2 regions of the Streptomyces sp. NPDC006487 genome follow, and region 2 is predicted to be linked to the other one. Evidence: riboswitches for the same ligand, from Rfam matches in the RefSeq annotation. Region 2 holds a riboswitch; the other holds the start of a gene.
The links. A riboswitch is a leader RNA that binds a small molecule or an ion and turns the genes downstream of it on or off. The one in region 2 is predicted to bind ZMP and ZTP.

Region 1: it holds a riboswitch for ZMP and ZTP, as region 2 does, so the genes downstream of both, ACFYM0_RS06605 (bifunctional 5,10-methylenetetrahydrofolate dehydrogenase/5,10-methenyltetrahydrofolate cyclohydrolase) here and glyA (serine hydroxymethyltransferase) in region 2, are expected to answer to the same signal.

The regions. Positions count from the first base shown of each region.
Region 1 covers NZ_JBIAHN010000003.1:312,788-316,182, reverse strand. Annotated here, with positions in the region: gene ACFYM0_RS06615 (RNA polymerase sigma factor) at 1-711, opposite strand, end outside; gene ACFYM0_RS06610 (methyltransferase domain-containing protein) at 925-1,686, opposite strand; ZMP/ZTP riboswitch at 1,777-1,877, shown strand; gene ACFYM0_RS06605 (bifunctional 5,10-methylenetetrahydrofolate dehydrogenase/5,10-methenyltetrahydrofolate cyclohydrolase) at 1,906-2,823, shown strand; gene ACFYM0_RS06600 (peptide MFS transporter) at 2,959-3,395, shown strand, end outside.
Region 2 covers NZ_JBIAHN010000011.1:99,307-102,701, forward strand. Annotated here, with positions in the region: gene glyA (serine hydroxymethyltransferase) at 283-1,566, opposite strand; ZMP/ZTP riboswitch at 1,602-1,692, opposite strand; gene rocD (ornithine--oxo-acid transaminase) at 1,802-3,007, shown strand; gene ACFYM0_RS20345 (glutathionylspermidine synthase family protein) at 3,028-3,395, opposite strand, start outside.

The DNA of each region.
Region 1 (3,395 bases), on a different contig from region 2:
CTTGCCGATGAGCTTGAGGTAGTCCTTGACGGGGTCGGCGGTGGCGCCGGCGACCATGACGGTCTGGGCCGGGGCGTCGTCCTCGTCGTCGTCGGACAGGACGAAGCCGGCGCTGCCGCCCGTCTTGGGCGTCTCCTTCTCGTCGCCCTCGTCCAGGTCCTCGGCTGCCCAGTCCTCGCCCTCGGCCACGGGGGCGTCGCCCTCGTCGCCGTCCTTGGCGGTCTTCTTCGTGGCGGCCGTCTTCTTCACGGCGGTCTTCTTGACGGCGGTCTTCTTGACCGTCCGCTTCTTGGGCGCGGCGGCGGCCTCGGCCGCCACCTCCTCCTCGGTCCCGGAGGCCGACGGGTCGGATATCGCCGCGGCGGGGGTGGTGGCAGCCGTTTTGCGCGCACCGATGAGGCGCGGCGGGGCGGCGGCCTTCTTGGCGACGGTGCGCGCCGGAGCGGCGGCCGCCTTGCGCGCCTTCTTGGCGGGAGCCTTCGTGGCGGGGGCGGCGCTGACGTGCAGCGCGACGCCCTCTTCGTCCAGGACCTGGTTCAGGCTGCGCAGGACCCGCTTCCACTGGTCCACCGGGATGCGGCCGGCCTCGAAGGCCTGGCGCACGTCATCACCGTTGATGTGACCCTGCTCGCGGCCACGCTCGACAAGCGCGACCAGGGCCTCGGATTCGGCGATCTCCGTGGGGAACGTACGGGACGGGCTGAGCGACACAAGGAGCCTCTCGTTGCGAACAGATAAGGGGTGGCGGGACATCATCGCGCGAACTCGGGAAACAGACCCGAGGGGGGTCTGTATTCCGGGCCGCACGAGGACACCTGTCGGTTCATCGCATGCCCGAGTAGATTCGTTACGCGCTGAATTGAGTGACCTGCGCCACGCTGCGACCGGGGAGCCGGTCGCGGGTGGTCGCGTCCGCCCGTTTTGTCAGCCCGTTTTGCGGGCCTCGATGAGAAAACGGGCGGTGTGTGCGACGAACGGGCCTTCGCGCTCGATCTGTTCGTGCAGCTCGCGCAACCGGGCCCGATGCTGCCCGACCGTGAAGCCCGGCACCATCCAGATCACCTTCCGTAGAAAGTAGATCACGGCTCCGATGTCGTGGAACTCCGTCCGCAGCCGCTCGGAGCGCAGATCGACCACCTCCAGTCCCGCCTTCGTGGCCTCGGCGACCGCGTCGTCGGGGTGCCGGGCCCGCCGGACCTCCTCCGGCTGCGCTCCCAGGAAGTACTCCACGAGCTCGAAAACGCTCGCCGGGCCGACCTGCTGGGAGAGGTACGTGCCACCGGGCTTCAGCACCCGCGCGATCTCCTCCCACCAGATCGTGACCGGATGCCTGCTGGCGACGAACTCGAAGGCTCCGTCGCCGAACGGCAGCGGCGGTTCGTCGGAGTCGGCGACCACGACCGCGCCGAGCGGGTGCAGCAGCCTTGTCGCCTTGTCGACGTTGGGCGGCCACGATTCGGTGGCCACCGTCAGCCGGGGCAGGGGCCCGGCTCCGGCGAGCACCTCTCCGCCGCCGGTCTGGATGTCCAGGGCGGAGCCGACCTGCGCCAGGCGCCGCGCCAGGATTCCCTGATACCCCCAGGAGGGGCGCTGCTCGGTGGCGCGGCCGTCGAGCCAGGAGAAGTCCCAGCCGTCCACGGAAACGGATTCCGCTTCCGCGACGAGATGGTCGAAAGTGCGCGTCATGTCTCGATCGTCCCAGGTCCGGCGCCGGTCATCCACCGGATTGCCGGGCCGGGGGCCACGCCGGACATCCCGGGAGGTCGCCTACACTGGGCGGCGGGCCGTGACTGGCGTTCGGGTGGATCACCACCGGGGAGCGGCCCGGCGTACACCCGCATCCCGTACGCCGACTGCCGCGCGCCTGGGCGAACCGCGATCCCGCAGCGACGCTCAGGAGCCCCGATGACCACTCAGACGACCGCCCAGACCGTTTCCGCCACCCCGGACGTTCCCGCCGCCGGGACCGCCCGGCTGATGGACGGCACCGCCCTCGCCCGCCGCATTTCGGAGCGGACCGCCGAGTACGCCGCGAAGATCACCGAGCGCACCGGAACCGCGCCCTGTCTGGCCACCGTGCTCGTGGGCGAGGACCCCGCGTCGGTCACCTACGTCCGCATGAAGCAGAACCGTTGCGCCAAGGCCGGGATCACCTCGCGCCACGTGGAGCTGCCGGCCGGGACGACCACCGAGGAGCTCGTCGCCACCCTGACCGCGCTCTCGGAGGACCCGGAGATCAGCGGCATCCTGCTCCAGCACCCCGTCCCGCACCACATCGACGAGCGCGCCGCCTTCGAGGCCATCGCCCCGGGCAAGGACGTCGACGGGGTCACCATGCACTCCTTCGCCGCCATGGGCTTCGGACTGCCGGGCTTCGTCTCCTGCACCCCCGGCGGCATCATGCGCCTGCTGGAGGCCTACGACGTGGACCTGACCGGCAAGCACGCCGTGGTCGTCGGCCGCAGCGCGATCCTGGGCAAGCCCGCCGGGATGCTGCTGCTGGAGCAGAACGCCACCGTCACCTACTGCCACTCGCGCACCGTGGACCTGTCGTCCATCGTCCGGCAGGCGGACGTGCTGGTCGCCGCCGTCGGCAAGGCCGAGTTCATCCGCGGCGAGGACATCAAGCCGGGCGCCGTGGTCCTGGACGCCGGCTACAACGAGGGGAACGTCGGCGACGTCCACTTCGAGTCCGCCGCCGCACGCGCCTCGCTGATCACCCCGGTACCGGGCGGCGTGGGCCCGATGACCATCGCCGTACTGCTGGAGCAGACCGTCCAGGCCGCCGCCGCGCAGGCCGGCCTGGCCCTCGCGGACCTCTGACCCGGTCCGCACCCCCCGACGCGGACGAACGCCCCGGGCCCTTCGGTCCGGGGCGTTCCGTTTCCTCCGGTAACAGGCCGAAAGACCGATCCCGGTCCGGCGCGACAGGGCTCCAATGAATATGTGAAGCCTTCGATGGATATGCAGAAGCCCCCGGCGTCGGACGCAGCACCGGACGCGGCGGCGGTGGGCGGGAAGCGCCACCCGCGCGGGCTCGCCACCCTCGTCCTCGCCGAGCTGTGGGAGCGTTTCAGCCTCTACGGCATGGTCGCCATCCTCGTGCACTTCCTCGCCGCCTCCCGCGGCCACGGGGGCATGGGACTCCACGAGGGCACCGCGGAGGCGGTGGAGGGCGTCTACATGGCCATGATCTCGCTGCTGGCGCTGCCCGGCGGCTGGATCGCCGACCGCTTCCTCGGCGCCCGGCGGGCGGTCCTGTGGGGCGGCGTGGTCATCATGGCCGGTCACGTCCTGATGGCCGTCCCGAACCCGGTCTTCGTCTGGCCCGGTCTGGTCCTCATCGTCATCGGCACCGGCCTGCTCAAGCCGAACATCTCCGCGCTGGTCGGCCG
Region 2 (3,395 bases):
TCGGCCGAGCGACCGCTTTCCGTTCCTCCCGGCACCTGTCGGGGCTGGATGTGCCGGGCGCCATCGTGCCCGTACCGCGCCGTTGCACGGGGGCCAGCCCCCGGACCCCCGCTCCTCAAACGCCGGAGGGGCTGGATTTTGCCTGGCCGGAGCTGGATTGCCCGCAGGGCAATTCCAGCCTCGCCGGCGTTTGAGGCGCGGGGTCCGGGGCGGAGCCCCGGGGAACGGTGGAAGGGCGGGTAGGGGACGGCCCCGCAGGGACCGGCCCCCACCCGGGGGGGGTCAGGCGACGGGGAGGCCCGGGGCCGGGAAGGCGGCCATGAGGTCGGCGACCTCGGCGCGGATGGCGCCCAGGGCCGGCTCGTCACCCTTCGCCGCAGCGGCGACCGCACGCTCGATCCAGTCGGCGACCACCGGCATGTGCTCCGCGCGAAGCCCCCGCGAGGTCAGCGACGGCGTGCCGATCCGGATCCCCGACGGGTCGAACGGCTTGCGCGGGTCGAACGGCACCGTGTTGTAGTTCACGACGATCCCGGCCCGGTCCAGCGCCTTCGCCGCGATCTTGCCGGACACCGACTTCCCGGTGAGGTCGATCAGGATCAGGTGGTTGTCCGTACCGCCGGAGACGAGGTCGAATCCCCGCTCCAGCAGCGCCGCGGCCAGCGCCTTCGCGTTGGCCACGACCGCGTGCGCGTACGACACGAACGAAGGCTGCGCCGCCTCGTGGAGGGCCACGGCGATGCCGGCCGTCGTCTGGTTGTGCGGGCCGCCCTGGAGGCCCGGGAAGACCGCCTTGTCGATGGCCTTCGCGTGCTCCTCGCGGCACATCAGCATCGCGCCGCGCGGGCCGCGCAGGGTCTTGTGCGTGGTCGTGGAGATCACGTCCACGTGACCCGCCGGGGAGGGGTGCGCCCCGCCCGCGATCAGGCCGGCGATGTGCGCCACGTCGGCGACCAGGACCGAGCCCGCCTCCTTCGCGATCGACGCGAACGCCTCGAAGTCGATCGTGCGCGGGAGCGCCGTGCCGCCGCAGAAGATCAGCTTGGGCCGCTCCGCCAGCGCGAGGTCCCGTACGGCGTCGTAGTCGATGAGCCCGGTCTCGGCCTGGACCCCGTACTGCACGCCGCGGAACCAGGAGCCCGTCGCCGAGACCCCCCAGCCGTGCGTCAGGTGCCCGCCCATCGGCAGCGCCATGCCCATCACCGTGTCGCCGGGCTCGGCGAAGGCCAGGTAGACCGCGAGGTTGGCGGGCGAGCCGGAGTAGGGCTGCACGTTGGCGTGGTCGACGCCGAAGAGGCCCTTCGCCCGCTCCACGGCCAGCGCCTCGATGCGGTCGATGTTCTGCTGGCCCTCGTAGTAGCGGCGGCCCGGGTAGCCCTCGCTGTACTTGTTCTGCAGCACGGTGCCGGAGGCCTCCAGCACGGCCGCGGACACGTAGTTCTCGCTCGGGATCAGGCGCAGGGTCTCCGCCTGGAGGGTTTCCTCGGCGGCGACGAAGGACGCCAGCTCGGGGTCGGTCGCGAGCAGGGCGGGGTGGCGGTACGGGGGGTGGTGGTTCGCGCTCATGGCGGCTCCTCCGGGGTCGATGTCAGGTCTCGTCCCCGCGAGGCCCAGGCGAGCGGCCCTGTATGCGGTCGTGCGCGCACGGCTCCCCCGGAGTTGGTTCTCCGTGCGCCAGTCGCCGTGCGTGTCCGACACCTTAGCGGGCACGCCGCAAGAAAGGTTTCTCCGTCCGGCATTCGAGCGAGGATGGAAGGTGACGCCACCCTCGTCACCGGCTTGACGGACGATCGGAGACCCCGTGTCGACAACTGCTGATGCCATCCGCTCCGCCGACGCGCACAGCGCGCACAACTACCACCCCCTGCCCGTCGTCGTCGCCACCGCGGAGGGCGCGTGGATGACCGACGTGGAGGGCCGCCGCTACCTCGACATGCTCGCGGGCTACTCCGCCCTGAACTTCGGCCACGGCAACCGCCGCCTGCTCGACGCCGCCCGCGCCCAGCTGGAGCGGGTCACCCTGACCTCCCGCGCCTTCCACCACGACCGCTTCGCGGACTTCTGTACCGAGCTCGCGGCACTGTGCGGCAAGGAGGCGGTGCTGCCCATGAACACGGGCGCGGAGGCCGTGGAGACGGCGGTGAAGACCGCCCGCAAGTGGGGGTACGAGGTCAAGGGCGTACCGGACGGGCACGCCAAGATCGTGGTGGCCGCCGACAACTTCCACGGCCGGACGACGACCATCGTGTCGTTCTCCACCGACCACGAGGCCCGCGACCACTTCGGCCCGTACACCCCCGGCTTCGAGATCGTCCCGTACGGGGACCTCACCGCGCTCGCCTCCGCCGTCACCTCGAACACCGTCGCCGTGCTCCTGGAGCCGATCCAGGGCGAGGCCGGCGTACTCGTGCCGCCGGCCGGATACCTGCGGGGCGTACGGGAACTGACGCGCGAGCGGAACGTCCTGTTCATGGCCGACGAGATCCAGTCGGGCCTGGGCCGCACCGGCAGGACCTTCGCGTGCGAGCACGAGGACGTGGTCCCGGACGTGTACATCCTCGGCAAGGCGCTGGGCGGCGGGGTCGTGCCCGTGTCGGCGGTGGTGGCCGACCGCGACGTGCTCGGCGTGTTCAGGCCGGGCGAGCACGGCTCCACCTTCGGCGGCAACCCGCTGGCCTGCGCCGTCGCCCTGGAGGTCATCGCGATGCTCCGCACCGGCGAGTACCAGCAGCGCGCCACCGAGCTCGGCGACCACCTGCACCGGGAGCTGAACCTGCTGGTCGGCGGCGGTGCGGTGACCGCCGTACGGGGCCGCGGGCTGTGGGCGGGCGTGGACATCGACCCGTCGCGCGGCACCGGCCGGGAGATCTCCGAGAAGCTGATGGAGCTCGGCGTGCTGGTCAAGGACACCCACGGCTCGACCATCCGGATCGCGCCGCCGCTGGTGATCTCCAAGGAGGACCTGGACTGGGGGCTTGACCAGCTCAGGTCGGTCCTCGGCGCCTGACGGCCCCTGCCCGACGGCCGCTAGAGGATGACGTGGGGCAGGAAGCGGGCGTACTCGTCCGTGACCGGCCCCGCCGATTCCCGGATGCCGAGGCCCGCCGACTCGTCCTCGACGACCCACGCGCCGAGCACCACCCGGTTGCCGTCGAAGTCGGGCAGCGGGGCGAGGCCCTGGAAGACGTACGTCTCGTCCTCCTCCGGTGCGAACGGCTCGCCGCCGACCGGGTGCAGGGTGACGCCCGCGCCCTCGCGGCCCAGCAGCGGCTTCGCCGCGTAGCCGGTGGTGGTGGCGAGCTCGCGCGGGCCGTCCAGGTAGGCGGGCAGCAGGTTCGGGTGCTCCGGGAAGAGCTCCCACAGGACCGCCAGCAGCGCCTTGTTGGAAAGCAGCA